Regions from separate parts of the Rahnella sp. R3(2024) genome, predicted to be linked through region 2. Evidence: predicted binding sites of a transcription regulator. Region 2 holds the regulator's gene; each other region holds the start of a gene.
The links. The regulator CRP, encoded in region 2, controls carbon source genes, mostly activating them, when cyclic AMP is high. The targets are predictions, from matches to a motif close to ATGTGANNNNNNTCACAT.

Region 1 (7,520 bases), 1.5 Mb from region 2:
TTTTATCTACCGGAATAGGCGTTAATAAAAATGAAGGCACTTCTTTTTTCCCGTTATTTAAAGTGGCATTAGATTTAGGTGCTTCGCCCTTACCTAACTGCACGGCAATTTCTGCCGCATCATTGGCCAGTTTGGTGATCGGTTTGTAGACCGTCATGGTTTGAGTTCCGGCTTCGATACGTTTGATGGCCGCCAGATCGGCGTCCTGACCGGAAATCGCCACTTTGCCCGCCAGCCCCTGTGCAGACAAGGCCTGTACCGCACCGCCGGCAGTGGCATCGTTGGACGCCACCACCGCATCAATTTTGTTGTTGTTGGCGGTCAGCGCATTTTCCATGATCTTCAGCGCATTTTCCGGCAACCACCCGTCAGCCCACTGGTCACCGACGATTTTGATTTTTCCGTCTTTGATCAGCGGATTTAACACTTTCATCTGCCCGGCGCGGAACAGCTTGGCGTTATTGTCCACCGGCGAGCCGCCCATCAGGAAGTAATTGCCCTGAGGAACGCGCTCCACCAGGCTTTGAGCCTGCAACTCCCCGACTTTTTCGTTATCAAAGGAGATGTAAAAATCGATATCAGCGTTGTTGATCATGCGATCGTACGCCAGCACTTTGATGCCTTCGCGCTTGGCTTCGGCGATAACATTACTCAGCACTTCGCCGTTATAAGGAATGATGACCAGCACATCGACGCCGCGGTTGATCATATTTTCGATCTGCGCCATCTGCGTTTCTTCGTTACCGTTTGCCGACTGAACAAAAACATCGGCGCCCAGCGTTTTGGCTTTAGCCACAAAAATATCACGGTCTTTTTGCCAGCGTTCTAAACGTAAGTCATCAATCGCCATACCTATTTTTATTTCTTTCGCCATGCCTGTCTGGCTGAACAATATCAACGCAGCACAGGCAGAAAGAATCATTTTATTCATTTTCATTTTTCAGACCTTTTATAAGAATAAGAAGAGGCAGATACAGAGAAACCGTACAGAAATGACACAGGGATTGTTGTCGCTGGATAATTAATCGGCAATTGCAGATTTTAATCACCGCGTTATGATTTTTTGTTTATTTCCGGAAGTTTGATGAAGATCATGGTTTGATTGTAATTCGACACTGATTAGTAATTTTATTATCGAGGCATCACGCGAAAGTCAGAGAAAAGCAAGATGAATGGGGTTAATTATGCGATCTACTGCACATTTAATAATTCTATTAAATTGAGTGTGAAATAACGTAATTGTTAGAAGAAGTCACAACTCCGAAGATAGGGCCTCAGCCTCCCAGTCCCGCTGGGCCCGTTTTCAAGGAGTTTTTCAATGCACGCATATTTCGACAAGCTGGATGCAGTTCGCTACGAAGGTGCTAACAGCACTAACCCGCTGGCATTTCGTCACTACAATCCTGAAGAAGTGATCCTCGGCAAAACCATGGCTGAGCATCTGCGTTTCGCAGCCTGTTACTGGCACACATTCTGCTGGAACGGCAACGACATGTTTGGCCCGGGCTCATTTGTTCGCCCATGGCAGCAGCCGGGTAACGAACTGGAACTGGCCAAGGCCAAAGCCGATGTAGCGTTCGAATTCTTCAAAAAACTGAACGTGCCTTATTACTGCTTCCATGACGTGGACGTGTCGCCGGAAGGCGCATCCCTGAAAGAATACGTTAACAACCTGGCGGTAATGACTGACGTTCTGGCACAGAAACAAGAAGCTACCGGCGTGAAACTGCTGTGGGGCACGGCGAACTGCTTCTCTAACCCGCGCTTTGGTGCCGGTGCGGCGACCAACCCGAACCCGGAAATCTACAGCTGGGCCGCGACTCAGGTGGTCAATGCCATGAATGCCACCCAGAAACTGGGCGGCGAAAACTATGTGTTGTGGGGCGGCCGTGAAGGTTACGAAACCCTGCTCAATACCGATCTGCGTCAGGAGCGCGAACAACTGGGTCGCTTCATGCAGATGGTGGTTGAGCATAAACACAAAATCGGCTTCCAGGGCACGCTGCTCATCGAACCAAAACCGCAGGAGCCAACCAAACATCAGTACGATTATGATGTGGCGACGGTGTACGGCTTCCTTAAACAATTCGGTCTGGAAAAAGAGATCAAAGTTAACATCGAAGCAAACCACGCAACGCTTGCCGGTCACTCATTCCATCATGAAATTGCGAACGCGATTGCGCTGGGGATCTTTGGTTCTGTTGATGCTAACCGTGGTGATCCGCAATGTGGCTGGGATACCGATCAGTTCCCAAACAGCGTTGAAGAAAATGCGCTGGTCATGTATGAAATCATCAAAGCGGGCGGGTTCACCACCGGCGGCCTGAACTTTGACTCTAAGGTTCGTCGTCAAAGCACCGATAAATATGATCTGTTCTACGGCCATATTGGCGGCATGGACACCATGGCGCTGGCGCTGAAAGTGGCAGCACGAATGATTGAAAGCCGTGAACTGGATAAACACGTTGCGCAGCGTTACGCCGGCTGGAATACCGAACTGGGCCAGCAAATTCTGCAAGGTAAGATGTCCCTGGAATCCCTCAGCAGCATGGCGCAGCAAAATGAGATCAATCCTCAGCACCAGAGCGGCCAGCAGGAACGTCTGGAAAATCTGGTTAACCGTTATCTGTTTGGTTAATGCATAAGCAATGATTTACGCCCTGCCTGCCTCCGGTTCGCAGGGCGTTATTTATTTATGCAGGCATGAATGGGTTACCCCCTACTGACATAAAAAGGAATCTGGTATGTATCTCGGTATAGATCTCGGCACCTCTGGCGTTAAAGTGATTTTACTCAGTGAAGAGGGTCAGGTGGTTGCCAGCCACAGTGAGGCGTTAACCCTTTCCCGCCCGCACCCGTTATGGTCAGAACAAGATCCCGCCGACTGGTGGACAGCCACCGGCAACGCCATTTCAGCACTCTCGACGCGTCACCCGTTAAAACAGGTTAAAGCGATCGGGATCACCGGGCAGATGCATGGCGCAACCGTACTGGATGCCGGGCAAAACGTCCTGCGTCCGGCCATTCTCTGGAATGATGGCCGCAGTTTCAGCCAGTGCCAGCAACTGGAAGCCGCCGTTCCTGATTCACGCCGTATCACCGGCAACCTGATGATGCCGGGCTTCACCGCACCAAAACTGCTTTGGCTGCGTGAAAACGAACCGGCCCTGTTTGCCAAAATCGACAAAGTATTACTGCCAAAAGATTACCTGCGTCTGTTAATGACCGGCGTTTTTGCCAGCGACATGTCTGATGCCGCTGGCACAATGTGGCTTGACGTTGCCAACCGTGACTGGAGCGACAGTATGCTCGCCGCCACCGGCCTGACGCGTCAGCATATGCCTGCACTGTTTGAAGGCAATGAGATCACCGGCCAGCTGTTGCCAGAACTGGCCGCACGCTGGGGCATGGATTGCGTGCCCGTCATCGCAGGCGGTGGGGATAATGCCGCAGGTGCCGTCGGCGTCGGTTTATATAAAACCGGACAAGCGATGTTGTCACTCGGTACATCCGGCGTCTATTTCGCGGTCAGCGACGGGTTCCTGAGTAATCCGCAGCAGGCAGTTCACAGTTTCTGTCATGCACTACCCGACACCTGGCATCTGATGTCGGTGATGCTCAGCGCCGCCTCCTGTCTTGACTGGGCCGCAAACCTCACCGGCACGGCTTCTGTTGCAGAACTTATCGCGCTGGCAGAGAACACGCCACCGGCAGATTCACCGGTCTGGTTCCTGCCGTATCTTTCCGGCGAACGCACCCCGCACAATAACCCGAATGCCAAAGGCACCCTCTTCGGCCTGACCCACCAGCACGGCCCGGCAGATATCGCCCGCGCGGTTCTCGAAGGCGTCGGTTTCGCGCTCGCCGACGGCATGGATGTGTTACATGCCACCGGCCTGAAGCCGAAAAGCATTACGCTGATCGGCGGCGGCGCACGCAGCCCTTACTGGCGGCAAATGCTGGCGGATATCAGCGGTCAGACACTGGAATACCGCACAGGTGGCGACGTCGGGCCAGCGCTGGGCGCGGCAAGACTGGCACAAATCGCCGAAAATCCGGGCAAACCGGTGGAGCATTTCCTGCCGGAACTCCCGCTTGAACAGGTGCATCAACCCGACGCGCAGAAACATACCGCGTATGGCGCCCGCCGAGAGGTATTCAGGGAGTTGTATAAGCGGCTTGAAGACTTGATGTGATAGTGGCTTCAGCTAATTCTTCAAGGTCAAGGTCAAGGTCAAGGTCGTGGGCGCCGGCCCACACCGGGTTAAGGGGCGTAAACGCGCCCCTTAACAATCCTGCGTTTTTTTAACTGCGCGCTGCCGCTCGCGGGCAATGTTTCAGCGGCTCCGGCTATTGCCGCAAAATCCCGCCGCTGCGCGGTGCCCTCCGCTCGGGTTACAACCCGCGCAAAAACACGCGCGGTTTTCCACCACTCCCTACGGCGTGATTTTTGAGCGCGGCCAATGGCATTTTTAAAATCGAAACGATGTATTTGATTTTGCTTTTCTCTTCCCACTTCGCATGAGGAGGATAAAAACCTTCGTTTTACATAGCCTTTGGCCGCACTCAAAACGACGTCGAATGAACGGTGAGAAACCGCGAGGGGGTTTTTCCGAGCGGGTCCGAACCTGAAATGAGAGCACCGCGCAGCGGCGGCGTTTGCGGCAATAGCCGGAGCCGCTGGAATATATCCTGCCAGCGGCAGCGCGCAGTGAAAAGAGCCCGGGGTTCTTAGGGGTGGCGGCGATAAGCCACCCCTAAGGCCGGTGTGGGTGGCAACCCACGGTCTTGACCTTGAAGTTGAAGTTGAATTTAAACCCCTCCCTCTCCCTGCCTCACTTTCCCCGCGCCAAGACGCCCCCATTTGGAATACACTTCATTCCTAAATTTCATACTGAGTTATGTGGCACAGATCACATCTTAATTGTATGATGAATGCATCATTCAACTGGGTGAAACACCATGAGCAACGCAGTCTCTCTGGCATTTCAATATATTCGGGCGTTTATTCTGATTTACCTGTGTTTATTCGCCGGTAACGCCATTTCCTCTCTTTTGCCTCTCACTATCCCCGGCAGCATTATCGGGATGCTGATTTTGTTTTGCCTGCTCTCAACACAAATTCTGCCGTTTAAATGGGTCAAACCCGGCTGCAACGTGCTGATCCGCTACATGGCGTTGTTGTTCGTTCCTATCGGCGTCGGGGTGATGAATTATTACGAGCAGTTGCGTACGCAGTTCGGTCCGCTGGTGGTGTCTTGCCTGGTGAGTACGCTGGTGGTGCTGCTGGTGGTGGCCTATTGCTCCCACTATATTCACGGCGATCGCGGGACAATTAAGGAAAGCGCGGAGGAAAAAAATGATTGATATTCTGTGGTCTTTGCCGCTGACGCTGCTGGTCTTTTTCGCCACCCGCAAACTGGCGATCAGGCTCAAAATGCCGCTGCTTAACCCGTTGCTGATGTCGATGGTGGTGATTATTCCTTTGCTGCTGGTGACCAACATCCCTTACGCACGCTATTTTGCGGGCAGCAAGATCCTTAATGATTTGCTGCAACCCGCCGTGGTGGCACTGGCGTTTCCGCTGTACGAACAGCTCCACCAGATCCGCGCGCGCTGGAAATCCATTATCAGCATCTGCTTTATCGGCAGCGTGGTGGCGATGGTTACCGGTACCGCCATTGCCTTGTGGATGGGGGCAACACCGCAGATCGCCGCATCGGTATTACCGAAATCCGTCACCACGCCGATTGCGATGGCGACAGCGCAATCCATCAACGGTATTCCTGCTATCAGCGCCGTGTGCGTGATATTCGTCGGGATCCTCGGCGCCGTTTTCGGCCACAGTATTTTGAATCTGCTGAAGATCACCACTAAGGCGTCGCGCGGCCTGGCGATGGGTACTGCGTCGCACGCACTCGGCACTGCACGCTGTGCGGAAATGGATTATCAGGAAGGCGCGTTCAGCTCACTGGCACTGGTGATTTGCGGGATTATCACTTCCCTGCTCGCCCCGTTCCTGTTCCCGGTACTGCTAGCGTTGTTTGGATGAGCTGACCAGAGGCACGACGAGGAAAAAGAGTATGTCACTTCAACCTTAGAAAAAGTGACATACAAAACTGAAAGTACCCGGTTTAAGTACAGTCAGAAAAGAGCCTGCCTGCCCGCGTTAAAACGGGCAGGCAGTCGATAACGAAGAGGAGATGTCTTGCGCGAAGCCGCGCAGGAGGGATTACGAATTCATCTGAAACAGTGACATGCCCTGCATGGTGCTGTACGTCTTATATGACGCCTGAAGTGCAACCTGCTGCAGCGTATAAGTCGAAATTGCTGACGTCCAGTCAGTGTCCACCAAATCACTCAGCTTGCTGGCGTTGGTCACTTCACGGTTATCACCGAGCGTATCCAGCGTGTCCAGCTCACTCATCTGCGTACCCAGCTCTGAACGCACAGACAACACATTGTTCAGCGAGTTGCTCAGGCCACGGTTGGCTTTACCAATCGCGTCCGTGTACTCGGTGTCGGTGGTGTAATCCGCAGACGGCGTTTTCAGGGCTTTCAGCGCACCATCAATGGTTTTGAAGATATCGGTTTCGCTGGGGTCGCCGTTAGGTTCCGCTTTCGCATCACCGGTCAGGGTCTGGAAAACTTCATTACCGGTGTGGTTGATGGTCATGGTACGGCTGGCATCCACCTGCTGAGTGATGGCCGTCGTGCCGCCCGAATAAGACACCGCACCCGTGGTCGCATCTTGCGTAAACGGCGGTGTATCACTCTTATAACCGGCAAAAATATAGCGGCCATTACCGTCGGTGCTGTTCGACATGTTGAGCAGCTGAGACTTCAGGCTTTCGAGTTTGGTCGCCAGAGAAGAACGGTCATCATCGCTTAACGAGCCGTCACCGGCCTGAACGATCAGCGTCTGCGCGTCCTGAATCGTGCTGGTCACGCTGGAGAGAATCGATTCTTCCTGACTCATGCTCTGATTAGCGAAAGTGCGCGCCACCGAAAACTGTTTGTTTTCAGCCGAAGCCTGACGAACCAAAACGGCCTGCGATGCCGCCAGCGGATCGTCCGAAGGCTTGCTCACTTTAGAACCGGTAGACAGCTGTAAACCGGTGGCCTGAAAACGGTTCTGACCATCCAGAACCGCATCCATGTTTTGTTGATAAATCATATTGGTACTAAGGCGCATGGCATCAGTTCCTTATCAGTTCAAATAATACGTTCTAAACACCAGCGGCCTGAGGCGGCGGTATCAGCGAAGGTTGATGATCGCGTCGAAAATCGTCGAAGCCGTCTGCACGACCTGCGCGTTCGCCAGATAATATTGCTGGTAACGTTGCAGATCGCCGTATTCCTCATCGAGGTTAACCCCGGAGATAGACTGCTGCTGTGCGGTCAGCTGGGTCACAATGTTGGCCTGCGCGGTGTTGGTGGTAGTCAGTGTGCTGACCTGGTTCCCCACGTTGCTGACCAGGCTGGCATACGCGCCGGACAAGGTTGATTTACCTTCCACC
Region 2 (7,520 bases):
TCGAAGGCGACAGTTTCCATCATTTCACCCGCCCTGAAATGGACGCCGCCATCCGCAAGGCGCGCGATCTCGGGCGTCATATCAGCTATTTCGGGCCGGAAGCCAATGACTTCGGCTTACTGGAAAAAAGCTTCATTGAATACGGTAATACCGGCACCGGGCGCTCCCGTAAATATCTGCATACTTATGACGAAGCTGTTCCCTACAATCAGGTGCCGGGCACCTTTACGCCGTGGCAGGCGCTGCCGGAACCGACGGACATTTTATTTTATGAAGGTCTGCACGGCGGTGTGGTGGCTGACAAAATTGACGTCGCCGCGCAGGTTGATTTGCTGGTCGGCGTGGTGCCTATCGTCAACCTTGAGTGGATCCAGAAACTGGTGCGCGATACCGGCGAGCGCGGGCATTCCCGTGAGGCGGTGATGGATTCGGTCGTGCGCTCGATGGATGACTACATCAACTACATCACCCCGCAATTTTCCCGCACCCACATTAACTTTCAGCGTGTGCCGACCATCGACACCTCCAACCCGTTTGCCGCAAAAGCCATCCCTTCACTGGATGAAAGTTTTGTGGTGATCCACTTCCAGGGGCTGGATGACATTGATTTCCCTTACCTGCTGGCGATGATCCAGGGCTCGTTTATCTCTCAGATTAAAACGCTGGTGGTGCCGGGTGGCAAAATGGGGCTGGCAATGGAGCTGATTATGGCGCCGCTGGTGCAGCGCCTGATGGAAGGTAAGAAAATCGAGTAAGCGGGCTCAGGCGTCGTTCATCAGTAAATGCTGAATGAAGCCAACATGCAGTTTTACGCCAATCTGCATCGCCTCTTCGTCGAGGCGAAAACGCGGATTATGCACGCCATACGTCGCGCCGATCTTCTCGTTACCGCTGCCGATAAAGAGGAAACAGCCGGGCACTTTTTGCTGATAGGAAGAGAAATCTTCGCCACCAAACAGCGGCTGGCTGATTTCACGCAGCGCCTGTGTGCCTACCGTTTTGGCAATCACCTGACGCGCAATCGCACAGGCGTCAGGATGGTTATCTCCGTTGACGTAACCACGCGTCCAGCGCAGTTCATACTGCGCGCCGTGCGCGGCGGTAATCCCCGAAATAATCTGCTCCATCAATTGCGGCACCTGCTCGCGTACCGTGCTGTGATGGGTGCGCAGCGTACCGGCGAGTTTTACCCGCTCCGGGATCACATTATAACTTTCGCCCGTCTGGAAGGTGGCGATGGTCAGCACCGGCACCTGAAGCGGGTCGATACGGCGGGCCACCACGTTTTGCAGCGCCGTCACCACTTCAGCGCCAATCACTACAGGATCCACGCACAGATGTGGCATCGAACCATGACCGCCTTTGCCGGTAATGGTGATGTCGAAATTATCCGTAGAAGCGCAGAACACGCCCTCTTTCAGCCCTACTTCGCCGGTCGGGGAGTTTGGCATCACATGCAGGCCGAAGATTTTCTCAACGCCGTCCAGCACACCTAAATCCACCAGTTCCTGCGCGCCGCCCGGTGGAAGCTCTTCCGCATGCTGAAAGATAAACCTCACCGAGCCGTGCAGCGCAGGCTGGCATTGCGTCAGCACTTTCGCCGCACCCAGCAGCATCGCAGTATGGGCATCATGGCCGCAGGCGTGCATCACGCCGGGCACCGTCGAGCAGAAGGGTTCGTCGTTTTCTTCCTGAATCGGTAAGGCATCAATGTCCGCGCGCAGCGCATATTTCGGCCCCGGATGTGCGCCCTGTAAATCGGCCACCACGCTGTTGGGCGTCAGCCGCGTCAGGGTCAGGCCGCCAAAATCTTCCAGCTGACGGGCGATATAATCCGCCGTGTTATGCTCCTGAAATGACAGCTCAGGATGAGCATGAAGATGTCTGCGCCAGCGCAGCACGTCCGCCCGGACATCAGCCAGCATCGCCTCGAAATTAAAAGTCATCACACTTCTCCTCAGTTAAGCCGCATCACGCAGCGTTGCGCGCGGTTTCATCGCCAGCGGCAGGATCGCCAGACCGGCAACCACCATCGCCAGCGCCAGAAAAACAAACGTCGAGAGATATCCGTGACTGACGCTGATCAGATATCCCATCGCTATCGGTGCCACAAATCCGCCGAGTGTTCCGCCAGTGTTAATCAGCCCCATCGCCGCCCCCATCACCTCAGCGGGCAGGCGTTTCATCGGCAGCGTAAAGACCGTAACAAATGACGCCATCAGGAAAACGTAGCCGAGGAACAGACATAAACCGGCGGTCACCGCCGACGTTGAGGTGTACACCAGCCAGATGCACACGGCACTGAGCAAGGTGCAGCAGAAAATCACTTTCGGCTCGTTGCCCTGCATATAACGCCCGACCAGCCAGCCTGTCGCCAGCGACGAAATCCAGATCCCCAGCCCGCCGGTGGCAACCACCATCCCGGAGACGTCGAGCGACATGCCCCGCTGCTGCACCAGATACTTCGGCAGCCACGCCATCAGGCCATAAGAAGGAATGTTGATGCAGAAAATCGAGACGAACAGCAGTAAAACAATCGGATTCTTCAGCAACTCATGATATCCGGTTTTCACCCCTGTACGGGCCTGCACTTTCGGCGGATCAGGCACCAGCAGGACAATCGCAGCCGCAATGGCAAAGGCCAGCAGACCGAGAATCGAGAACGATCCGCGCCAGCCGAGGGTATCGAGTGCACGGACGGCGATGAGCGGCCCGGCGGTCATCGCCAGCCCGGCGGAGGAGAGCAGAATGGACTGGGCGAAGGTACGTTGTTCGAGGGCGAAGTTGGACACCACGGCTTTTGCGCAGGAACAGGGGTAACCAGAATGGCCGATGCCTGAAAGAAAGCGAAACGTCACCAGCAGCCCCAGACCAAAGCCCAGTGCGCCGAAACATAAGGCGAAGCCCCCGAGAAGAAACAACGATATCGCCAGCACTTTTTTATAGCCAAACCGGTCATTCAGCCAGCCGGCGGGAATTTGAAACAGCGAATAGGCGAGGAAGAACATCCCGGTGATGTAGCCCAGTTGCTGCGGCTGAAGAGTAAATTCGCGCTCTATCGGCAACAGCGCAAAGCCCATCACCGTTTTGTCGATATACACCACGACATAGCCCACGAACAGCAGGAAAATCATCAGGGAACGACTTTTCATAGCGGATATCCCTTTTTGTTATCACCACGTCAGAAGTTCTCACTGTCGGGCGAAAGATAAAATGCGACATACGTCACGTAATCAACTGAATAACAACGCATTATTTTAACAACCCTGACGCTATCAGCTTTACAGTGCGGCCATAAGATGCAATTTTTGGGCGGGTGATGCTTTTTACTGATAGGGATCGGGATGCGCTATTTGCCGAAATTACAGCAACTGAAGGTTTTCCAGCAGGTTATCCGCAGCGGCAGTATTCGCGGTGCGGCGCGGGCGATGAATCAGTCACAACCGGCGGTCAGCAGAACGTTGCGGGAACTGGAACACACCCTCGATACGCAGCTGATTGTGCGCGGCAATCAGGGCATGGCGCTGACCGAAACTGGACGCGCATTTGCCCAGCGGATGCAGTTCATCCTTGAAGAACTGGAACGCGCAGCAGAAGAAATTCAGCAAATTAATCAGTATTCGCAGGGGTCGGTGGCGATAGGTTTTTCTTCACTGCTGGCGCTGACGGTTTTTCCGGCACTGAATGAGGGGTTCAAAACCCAGTTTCCGCAGTCGAAATTGCTGATCAAAGAAGGTCAGCTTTCGGTGCTGTTACCGGCGCTGCGCGAAGGCCGGCTGGATTTTGCCGTCGGCACCGTCGGGCCGGGCTTTCCGCTGGAGGATCTGGTGCGCGAACCGCTGTTTAACGCACCGTTTGGCATCATCGCGCGGCGCGGTCATCCGCTGGCACACGCCACCTCGCTTGAGGAACTGCATGAGGCGCGCTGGGTACTGCCGGAAACGGACATGGGGTATTACCCGCAATTGCAGCTTTCGATGGGCGGATTGCATCCGCCGTTCGCAGAAACGCCGGTGCGAACGGATTCGGTAGTGTGCGGGCTAAATATGGTGTTGCAGTCAGATTACCTGACCATTGTTGCGCGGGCGATGCGGGCGCCTTTTGGATTGCAGGATAAGCTGTGTCTGCTCAATATCGACACCCTGCCACAGGCGGAATACTGCGTACTTTATTCGCAAAAATCGCCGCTGACGTTTGCCGCGCGGCGATTTTTGGATTTACTGCGTCATCAGTGCCAGACGTATGACTGGTCGTGACTTATTCGACGTTAACCACTTCAAAACTGTGGGTGATCGAGGCGGCTTTGCCCAGCATCAGAGAAACGGAACAATATTTCTCAGCTGACAGGCTGACGGCGCGCTCCACAACCTTATCAGTCAGGTCCTTACCGGTGACGATGAAGTGCAGATTGATGTGTGTGAACAAACGCGGTGCTTCTTCGCGACGTTCTGACGTCAGTTTCACTTCACAGTCACGGACATCGCTGCGGCCTTTTTGCAATATCGACACCACGTCGATCGCGCTACAGCCGCCCGCTGACATCAGCAACATTTCCATCGGGCTCGGTGCTTTATCACCGGCATTCCCGTCCATTAAAACCTGATGACCCGACGCGGATTCACCTAAAAACGTCAGACCTTCCACCCATTTTACGCGTGCGTGCATTTGCTTATCTCCTGGCGTTCTTATTCATCAAATTTTCACCCCAGAGTACCCTTTCACCTAAAAACTGGCAACGTAACCCGATCGCCATCATGCTGAAGCGAGACAACACAAGACAGCATTGCAAACCTGTGTTACAAACAAAGCCGAAACATACTTTCCAGTAAATTGCGGTGACGGTTTTCGCGGTTTAAGAACAGAACCCAAGGTGATAACAGCAATTAACAGGCTGTTTCACTCCGACATCCGCTTGCAGCATTTCTGGTGAGTTACATGCTGATAGGGCGCATTAATATTCAGACGCCGTACAGGGAACTCTGAGCCCTGTGATTTTGGGCAGCGATAATAACAGAGGATAATAGCAAATGGTTCTCGGCAAGCCACAAACAGACCCGACACTTGAATGGTTCCTGTCTCACTGTCATATACATAAGTATCCTTCTAAAAGTACGCTGATTCACCAGGGTGAAAAAGCCGAAACGCTGTACTACATCGTGAAAGGGTCGGTTGCCGTCCTGATTAAAGATGAAGAAGGCAAAGAGATGATACTTTCCTACCTTAACCAAGGTGACTTCATCGGCGAGCTGGGACTCTTCGAAGAAGGTCAGGAACGCAGTGCCTGGGTACGTGCTAAAACTGCCTGCGAAGTGGCTGAAATTTCTTATAAAAAATTCCGCCAGCTGATTCAGGTTAACCCGGACATTTTGATGCGCCTCTCCGCGCAGATGGCAAACCGTCTGCAAATGACGTCAGAGAAAGTCGGTAACCTTGCTTTCCTCGACGTAACGGGCCGTATCGCTCAGACCTTATTGAATCTGGCCAAACAGCCAGATGCCATGACCCACCCGGACGGGATGCAGATTAAAATTACCCGCCAGGAAATCGGTCAGATCGTCGGTTGCTCCCGTGAAACCGTCGGCCGTATTCTCAAGATGCTGGAAGATCAGAGCCTGATCTCCGCACACGGTAAAACGATTGTCGTTTACGGCACACGTTAATCCCTCAAAAAAAGGCGCGACAGCTTACTGTCGCGCCTTTTTTATGGGCTAAGCTTCATCCATGACGCTATGGCGAAGGCTGTTTTATCATCCCGAAGTGAACTATGCACTGCGTCAGACGCTGGTGTTATGTCTGCCGGTCGGCCTCTGCTGGCTGTTTGGGAATCTGCAAATGGGCCTGTTGTTTTCCCTCTGCCCTGCCTGCTGTAACGTCGCCGGTCTTGATACTCCCCACAAACGCTTTTTCAAACGTCTCATTATTGGTGGTGCTCTGTTTGCGCTGGGCAGCATTCTGCTGCAAGTGATGCTGACCGGGTGGCACCTCCCGCTGCCGCTGATCATGCTGTCGCTGGCATTATTACTGGGCGTCACCGGCGAAATCAGCCCGCTCCATGCGCGTCTGTTGCCCGGTGCCTTGGTGGCGACCATCTTTACCCTGAGCATGGTGGGCGTCAGGCCGATGTGGCAGGCACCCGCGCTGTTTGCCGCAGGCACCGCCTGGTACGGCCTGTTTAACTGGGCGTGGTTTCGCATATCAAAAGAACAACCGATGCGCGAAACCCTCAGTCAGCTGTATTTGCAACTGGCGGATTATTTCGAAGCTAAATACAGCCTGCTGACACAGCATACCGACCCTGAAACCGCATTGCCGCCGCTGCTCAAGCGCCAGCAACAGGTCATCGATCTTATCGCCCTGCTTTATCAGCAGCTGCACATGCTGCCGCAGCACGGACATCATCATCACTACAAGCGGCTGTTTCAGCGTTTTCAGGTGGCGCTGGATTTGCAGGAGCACATTACCGTCAGCCTGCATCAGCCGGAAGAAGTGCAAAAGCTGGTGGAAGAGAGCCATGCGGAAGCGGTGATCCGCCGTAATGCTCAGGTGATTTCAGCCCGTCTGCGGGTGATTGCTGACGACATTCTTTACCACCGTCTTTCCGGGCGTTTTACCATGGCGAACGAACTGGCGGCGCTGGAGAAAATTGCCGCACGCAATCCGGATAATCCGGTCGGCCAGTTCTGTTATTACCATTTCAGCCGCATCGCACGCCTGCTGCGTACCCAGAGGCCATTGTACCGGCGCGATCTGATGAATACTCAGCCACGCCTGCCTTTCTGGCCCGCACTGAAAAGCTATTTGTCCTTTAAATCCATTGCCCTGCGCAATGCCGCACGTCTCGGCATTATTCTGGCGTTAGGCAGCAGCCTCGGGTTGTTCTTCAATCTGCCGAAACCTTACTGGATTTTGCTGACCATCATGCTGGTCAGTCAGAACGGTTATAACGCCACCCGCGTGCGCATTCAGCACCGTGCGCTCGGCACGCTGGCGGGATTGCTGATCGCCGCTGCCCTGCTGAAACTGGAGCTGCCCGAGGGCGTCACGCTGCTGTGTATGCTGCTGATTACGCTGATATCGTACACGGTGTTGCGGAAAAACTACGGGCTGGCGATGGTGGGTATGACGGTGACGGCGGTGTATACGCTCCAGCTTCTGGCGATGAATGGCGTGCATTTTCTGGTGCCCCGGCTTATCGATACTCTGATCGGCTGCGCCCTCGCCTTCGGCGGTACGATCTGGCTGTGGCCTCAGTGGCAGAGCGGATTGCTGCGACAAAATGCCCATCAGGCGCTGGAAGCCGATCAGGAAGCGATCCGGTTGTTACTGCAGGATAATCCGGATACCGTCAAACTGGCGTACGCCCGAATGCAGGTCAATCAGGCCCACAACAAGCTGTTTACCTCGCTGAATCAGGCGATGCAGGAACCGGGGTTTAACTCGCATTATCTGACGGATATGCGTTTGTGGGTAACGCACAGCCAGTTTGTGGTCGAGCATATTAACGCGATGACCATTCTCGC
Region 3 (7,520 bases), 800 kb from region 2:
GCGAAAATTGAGCTTTTGCATCGCGTGGACAAAATCGCCCGCGCTGCGGATAAACGTGTGCAGGAAGTCAGCGCCAGCATTACCGGTGTGTATGAAACGGTGCTGGTGGCTGCCACTGACGGTACGCTGGCGGCAGATATCCGTCCGCTGGTTCGCCTGTCCGTGAGCGTGCTGGTCGAGCAGGATGGCCGCCGTGAACGCGGCTCCAGCGGCGGCGGTGCGCGTGTCGGTTATGATTATTTCCTCGAAACGGTTAACGGTGAAGTGCGCGCCGAAGCGTTCGCGCGTGACGCAGTGCGTATGGCATTGCTCAATCTGACCGCCGTTGCCGCCCCTGCGGGTGGGATGCCGGTAGTTCTGGGCGCAGGCTGGCCGGGCGTGCTGTTGCACGAAGCGGTCGGACACGGTCTGGAAGGTGATTTCAACCGTCGCGGAACGTCAGTCTTTAGCGGTCAGATGGGTAAACTGGTGGCGTCCGAACTGTGTACCGTCGTCGATGACGGTACTATGCACGGCCTGCGCGGTTCACTGGCGATTGACGATGAAGGCGTGCCGGGCCAGTACAACGTGTTGATCGAAAACGGTGTGCTGAAAGGTTACATGCAGGACAAACTGAATGCGCGCCTGATGGGCGTAGCGCCGACCGGTAATGGCCGTCGTGAGTCGTATGCGCACCTGCCGATGCCACGCATGACCAACACCTACATGCTTGCAGGAAAATCTACGCCGGAAGAGATTATCAGCAGCGTCGAATACGGCCTGTATGCGCCGAACTTCGGCGGTGGTCAGGTGGATATCACGTCCGGCAAGTTCGTGTTCTCAACGTCCGAAGCGTATCTGATTGAAAATGGTCGCATCACTAAACCGGTGAAAGGCGCGACGCTGATCGGGTCGGGTATCGAAGCGATGCAGCAGATTTCCATGGTAGGTAACGATCTGGCGCTCGATAAAGGCGTCGGTGTGTGCGGCAAAGAAGGCCAGAGCCTGCCGGTCGGGGTCGGTCAGCCAACCCTGAAACTGGATAATCTGACGGTGGGCGGTACCGCTTAAGTTTTGTTTTAGCCTCCCCTGATCAGGGGAGGTTTACCCCCACGTCGTTCCCTTTTTCCCCTGCCTGTAGCCCTGATACACCTTACTGACCTGCTTGAAGTAATCCGTCAGATAGTTAATGCATACCTGCACTTTCAGCGGCAGTTTGTCTTTTTCGGTATACAGCGCGTAAACCGGGCGAGGGTCTGACTGGTAGCTGCGGAACAAAATCTCCACTTCCCCGGCATTGATTTCTTCGATGATCCACATCAGCGGCACATAAGCGATACCCACCCCGGCTTTAAGCCAGCGGATCATCGTTTGCGAATCGTTGGTGACGAAACGCCCCTGCGGATTAATGCGTGTGGTAATGCCCTCGGGCGCGATCAGTTCAAACTCGCTGTCGGGGCGCACGCTGTATTCCAGCCATGAGAAATTCACCATATCCGCCGGTTTTTCCGGCGTGCCGTGCTGGGCCAGATAGCTGCGCGCGGCACACACGACCATCGGCATCGAGCCGAGTTTTGTGGAGAACAGACTGGAATCCTGCAACGCCCCGACGCGGATCACCAGGTCTAAGCCGTCGGCGATCAGATCCGGCGCCGGAATGCCGGTGACCAGATTAACGGTCAGGCCGGGATATTCACTGAGCATCTCGGCAGTCATGGCAGCAAGAACATTTTGTGCCATTGTCGATGAGCTGCCGATGCGCAACGTGCCGGTGGGTGTGTTGTTGAAGGCGTATAATTGCTCATGCACTTCGCGCACGTCTTGCAGCATTTTCCGGCAGCCCTGATAGTAAATCTTTCCGGCTTCAGTCAGGCCGATGCTGCGTGTGCTTCGGTTTAGTAATTTGATTTGTAAGTCATTTTCAAGTTTTGAAATCGTCTGACTGATGGCGGAAACGCTCATGTCGAGACGTCGTGCCGCCGCGGTAAATGAGCCGCTTTCAACCACCTGGGCGAAAATTGACATACGTTTTAATCGGTCCATTGTTAACTCTGGCTTAAAAGTGATTTAGATCACATAACGTTGATCACTTGATAATAAGCAGGCTAATATACTCTCCCGGGCGATAACCCTCAGGTCGCATTTTCCTGACGGCTTACCTTCGCACACTTCCCTGGCAACTCCACAGTTTTCGTCGTCACTTCCCGTGAAGATTTATCTCCGGGTTTGTGAGCTGTTGCCTAAAATAATGAATAATGTGTGCGCGGGACTCACCACACCTTTTTCTGGTCATACTGCCCGTCGTCATAATGTAAGGAATTTTTGATGAGTTTGCTTCCGGTAATGGTGATTTTCGGATTGTCGTTTCCCCCGGTGTTTTTTGAAATACTGCTGGCGCTGGTCGTGTTTTTCCTGCTGCGACGCGTCTTGCAGCCCACCGGGATCTACGACTTTGTCTGGCACCCGGCGTTGTTCAACACAGCATTGTATTGCTGTCTTTTCTACCTGATCTCCTGCATGTTCGTCTGAGGGCGTTGTGAAAAATTTCTCTATAAAAATAATACGTTATGCAATTACGCTGATCCTTGTCGTTCTGGCTGTCATCGCTATTTTCAAAGCCTGGGCGTTCTACACGGAATCACCGTGGACCCGTGATGCCAAATTTACCGCCGACGTCGTCTCTATCGCGCCCGACGTGACCGGCCTGATTACCGATGTGCCGATCACGGACAACCAGCTGGTCAAGAAGGGGCAAATCCTGTTCAAAATCGACCAGCCGCGTTATCAGCAGGCGCTGGACGAAGCGAGCGCTGACGTGGCGTATTATCAGGCACTGGCCGGCGAGAAAAGACGCGAAGCCGGACGCCGCGTGAAACTGGGCGTGCAGGCGATGTCGCAGGAAGAGATAGACCAGGCGAATAACGTTCTGCAAACCGCCCAGCATCAGCTGGCGAAGGCTCAGGCAGCACGTGATCTGGCGGTGCTCGATTTACAGCGCACCGTGGTGGTGGCTCCGGCAGATGGCTGGGTGACTAACCTTACCGTGCATCCGGGGAACTACATCAACCGTGGTTCTACAGCCGTGGCGTTAGTGAAGAAAAACTCCTTCTACATTCTGGCTTATCTGGAAGAAACCAAACTGTCCGGCCTGAGCAAGGGCGATCGCGTGGAAATTACGCCGCTCGGCAGCAACCGCATCATGCACGGCAGGGTCGACAGCGTGGCAGCAGCGGTCACCAACAGCTCTTCTTCTGCGGCGACTAACGGTCTGGCGACCATCGACAGTAATCTCGAATGGGTGCGTCTGGCGCAGCGCGTACCGGTGAAAATCGTGCTTGATGATGCCGACCAGCAACATCCGTACCCGGCCGGGACAACGGCGACCGTTGTGATCACCGGCAGCCACGACCGTCAGCAGAATGAAGGTTCTCCGTTCCGCCGTCTGTTACATCGCCTGAGAGAGTTTGGCTAAGGCCGGAAAATGAATAGTGTACTTATCCCACGCGTGCGTTTTGCATTTAAGCTGACGTTCGCGATCCTCGGCGCGCTGGTGCTCGGGTTCTATCTGCAACTCGAAACCCCGCGCTGGTCGGCCATGACCGCCGCCATCGTGACCTCCGGCCCGGCGCTGGCCGCCGGCGGTGAGCCGTTCGCCGGGGCAATCCGCCACCGTGGTTTTCTGCGGGTGATCGGCACCTTTATCGGCTGTATCGCGGCGCTGGTGATTGTGATTGCCACGGCGCGCGCGCCGGTAGTGATGCTGTTGTTGTGCTGTATCTGGGCGGGTGTCTGCACCTGGTGGTCATCGCTGGTGCGCATCGAGAACTCGTATGCGCTGGGTCTGGCGGGTTATACCGCACTGATTATCGTCGTGACTTCCGCGTCGGCGCCGTTGCAAACGCCGCAGTTTGCGGTGGAGCGGTGCAGTGAAATCGTCCTTGGGATTTGTTGCGCCATCGTCGCTGACTTACTGTTTTCTCCCCGTTCTATCAAAAAAGATATCGACCGCGCTGTTAGCCAGCTGATGCTCGACCAGTTCGCGCTGATGCGGATTTGCGTGAACAACGCGTCGAAAGAAGACATTGATAAATCGTGGAATAATCTGGTGAAGAGCACCACGGCGCTGAACGGTATGCGCAGCAGCCTGATGATGGAGTCGTCACGCTGGCAGCGCTGTAACCGGCGTCTGAAAGCGCTGCACAGCACGTCGCTGAGCATGATCACTCAGGCCTGCGAAACCTATCTGATCCTGCAAGGCACGCCGGAACGGTTATCGCCGGAACTGAAAATGATGTTCGATGAACCGGCGGAGACGGTGGCAGATGTTCACCGCCGGATGAAACAATTACGGCAGGCCATCACCGGCTCGCACAGCGATAACGTCCTGATAACCCTGAGCGCCTGGACCGGTGCGGGCACCCGCGCGCTGTTGCTGATGAAAGGCATCCAGACCAACAGCAGTATCAGCACCATAGAAAGCGGCGTACTCGATGGCGAAGTGGTGGTGCGCCCTGTGTCGGCAGAGCGCCATCATGCGATGATCAACGGTCTGCGAACGTTTACCGCCACCGCTATCGGCTGCCTGATGTGGCTGTGGACCGGCTGGACCTCGGCCAGCGGCTGCGTGATTATCATCGCTGTCGTGACCTCGCTGGCGATGCGCACTCCTAACCCAAAAGGGATGGCGATGGATTTCATCGTCGGTATGCTGCTGGCTATTCCGGTGGGTTCGATGATGTTTATGCTGATCATGCCCGCCACGCAGCAAAGTCTGTTCCTGCTGTGCCTGATGCTGGGGATTTTCACCTTCTTCATCGGTATCGAAGTGACCAAGCGCCGCCTCGGTATGCTCGGGTTGCTGGCGGGCACCATCAATATTTTGGTGCTCAGTAACCCGATGAAATTTAACGTTACTGCTTTTCTGGATAGCGCGATGGGGCAGGCCATTGGGACGGTGATTGCGATGGCGGTGTTGCTGATTATTCGCGATAAATCGCGCGAAAAAACGGGCCGTACCTTGCTCAACCGCTTCATGAGCAGCGCGGTGTCGGCACTGACCACCAAGGCTTATCGCCGCCGCGAAAACCATCTTCCGGCGCTCTATCATCAGCTCAACCAGCTGCTGGTGATGTTCCCGAATGACATCGGTAAATACCGTCTGGCGCTGATGCTGATTATCGCGCATCAGCGGATGAAGATGGCGGAAGTGCCAGTGAACGATGAACTGTCGGCATTCCATAAGAAAATCCGTAATACGGCAGACCACGTGGTGTCGTCATCGGGCGAAGGGAAACGGACGTACTATTATCAGCGTCTGCTGAAAGAGCTGGGCGAGTATCAGGAAAAACTGGTCGAGTACGATGCGCCGCTTAAAGTCACCGAACCGGTTCGTCGCCTGACTGACATGCTGCACCGCTATCAGCATTCATTCCTGGCATAAGCCGGTAGTTACCGGCGTAAAGACCACAGGGCCGATGCGGTAACGCACCGGCCTTTTTTATTATTCACGTTCTGAGGTCAAAAAGGCGTGGCGATCTTCCGGGCTGATGGCACGCATGACGCGGCAAGGCACGCCCGCCGCGACCACGTTGGCAGGAATAGATTTCGTGACCACGCTGCCCGCACCAATCACGCTGTTACGGCCAATCGTCACCCCAGGATTCACTATCACCCCCGCGCCAAGCCAGACGTTGTCTTCAATAACGATAGGCTGCGAGAACTGTTGCCCGGTGATGCGGATGTCCGGGTCGATCGGGTGCCCGGCGGTGGCGAGCGTCACGTTCGGCGCGAACATCACGTTATCGCCGATGGTCACGGTGGCGTCATCCACCAGGGTCAGATTGAAGTTGGCGTAGAAGTTTTTACCGATGTGAGTGTGTGTGCCGTAAGCGACGCGCAACGGCGGCTCAATCCAGCCGTTCTCGCCCAGGCTGCCCATGATGTCTTTGAGCATCCGCTGGCGTGTCTCTTCTTCTGACGGGCGGGTCAGATTGTAATCATACACCCGCTCCTTTCCCGCACGGCGCTCCTCCGGCAAGCCTTCGCCCATGTCCGTATACAGCTCACCGATGTTCATTTTTATGCGTGTCGACATCCCTTTTTCCTTAATCAATGGGTGATTCATCACGCAGTTTACTGACCGGCTATGACGTTGTGAACGTGTGACATTCGACTTTGCGACCTGTGTCTCTCAGTGCTGTCTGAGAGACGCTTCCTCTTAAGCCGCTATACTTATTGCTATTCACTGCTTTAAACGGCGCACGTCAGGAGGATTTACCATGTCTGCCCAATACCAAAAACTGTCCAAACATCCTTTATTTAAGACCGGCTATTTCACCGGCGGGAAATGGCACGAGGCGAAAACGACGTTTGATGTGCGGGATCCGGCCACGGGAGAGATCGTCGCCAAAGTGGCGAAAGCCGGAAAAGCGGAAACCGAAGCAGCGATCAAGGCCGCCAGCGAGGCTTTCCCTGCGTGGAGAAAAACCACGGCCAAAGCGCGTTCTGAAATTTTGTACCGCTGGTATCAGCTGATGCTGGAGAACAAACAGTTTCTCGGCGAGCTGATGGTGGCGGAGCAGGGTAAGCCGCTGAAAGAGGCGCTGGGCGAAGTCGATTACGCCGCCAGTTATCTGCAATGGTTCAGTGAGGAAGCCAAGCGCGCCAACGGCGAAATCATCCCTCCGGCGAAATCCGGTTCACGTATTCTGGCGACCCGCGAACCGGTTGGCGTGGTGGCGGCGATCACCCCGTGGAATTTCCCGCTGGCGATGCTGACCCGCAAACTCGGCCCTGCGCTGGCAGCAGGGTGTACCGGTCTTATCAAGCCGGCCAATAACACGCCGCTCTCGGCCTTCGCCCTGCTGCAACTGGCGAAAGACGCCGGTGTACCGGACGGCGTGATCAACGGCGTGGCCGGTGATACCCATGCCATCAGCGATGCGATCATGGCCAGCGACAAAGTGCGCAAAGTCTCCTTTACCGGTTCGACGGAAGTGGGCAAAACGCTGGTGCGCAACAGCGCCGATACGATGAAAAAAGTGTCGATGGAGCTGGGCGGTAACGCGCCTTATATCGTGTTTGACGACGCCGATCTCGAGGCTGCCGTGAAAGGGGCCGTCACCTGTAAATTCCGAAACACCGGGCAGGTATGCGTTTGTATCAACCGCATCTACGTACAGGACGGCGTTTACGATGCTTTCGTGACGCGTCTGGTGGAAGAAGTCCGCAAACTGAAGGTCGGCAACGGCATGGACGACGGCGTTATCGTCGGGCCGCTTATAGACATCAAAGGGCTGGAGAAAGTGGAAGACCACGTCAAAGATACGCTGGAGAAGGGCGGGCGTCTGATGGAAGGCGGTGAGCGTCATAAACTCGGCGGTAACTTCTTCCAGCCGACGGTGATTGCTGATGCCACCGACGACATGAAAGTGGCGCAGGAAGAAACCTTCGGCCCGCTTGCCGCCTGTTTCCGTTTCAAAACGGAAGAAGAAGTGATTAAGCGCGCCAACGACACGCCTTTCGGGCTGGCGGCGTATTTC

Region 1: a site for CRP is predicted at 4,902-4,919, ahead of ABSH60_RS01235 (CidA/LrgA family protein). Genes of this name have one in related genera too.
Region 3: a site for CRP is predicted at 2,040-2,057, ahead of aaeR (HTH-type transcriptional activator AaeR). Genes of this name have one in related genera too.

The regions. Positions count from the first base shown of each region.
Region 1 covers NZ_JBHGBU010000001.1:280,674-288,193, forward strand. Annotated here, with positions in the region: gene xylF (D-xylose ABC transporter substrate-binding protein) at 1-937, opposite strand, end outside; gene xylA (xylose isomerase) at 1,319-2,638, shown strand; gene xylB (xylulokinase) at 2,745-4,196, shown strand; gene ABSH60_RS01235 (CidA/LrgA family protein) at 4,963-5,367, shown strand; gene ABSH60_RS01240 (CidB/LrgB family autolysis modulator) at 5,360-6,052, shown strand; gene flgL (flagellar hook-associated protein FlgL) at 6,233-7,195, opposite strand; gene flgK (flagellar hook-associated protein FlgK) at 7,259-7,520, opposite strand, start outside.
Region 2 covers NZ_JBHGBU010000001.1:1,787,616-1,795,135, forward strand. Annotated here, with positions in the region: gene ABSH60_RS08165 (phosphoribulokinase) at 1-755, shown strand, start outside; gene ABSH60_RS08170 (amidohydrolase) at 762-1,946, opposite strand; gene ABSH60_RS08175 (MFS transporter) at 1,962-3,152, opposite strand; gene ABSH60_RS08180 (LysR substrate-binding domain-containing protein) at 3,345-4,256, shown strand; gene ABSH60_RS08185 (OsmC family protein) at 4,258-4,665, opposite strand; gene crp (cAMP-activated global transcriptional regulator CRP) at 5,028-5,660, shown strand; gene ABSH60_RS08195 (YccS/YhfK family putative transporter) at 5,722-7,520, shown strand, end outside.
Region 3 covers NZ_JBHGBU010000001.1:2,587,676-2,595,195, forward strand. Annotated here, with positions in the region: gene tldD (metalloprotease TldD) at 1-1,050, shown strand, start outside; gene aaeR (HTH-type transcriptional activator AaeR) at 1,084-2,022, opposite strand; gene aaeX (p-hydroxybenzoic acid efflux pump operon protein AaeX) at 2,305-2,508, shown strand; gene aaeA (p-hydroxybenzoic acid efflux pump subunit AaeA) at 2,516-3,451, shown strand; gene aaeB (p-hydroxybenzoic acid efflux pump subunit AaeB) at 3,461-5,419, shown strand; gene ABSH60_RS11740 (maltose acetyltransferase domain-containing protein) at 5,480-6,073, opposite strand; gene ABSH60_RS11745 (succinate-semialdehyde dehydrogenase) at 6,258-7,520, shown strand, end outside.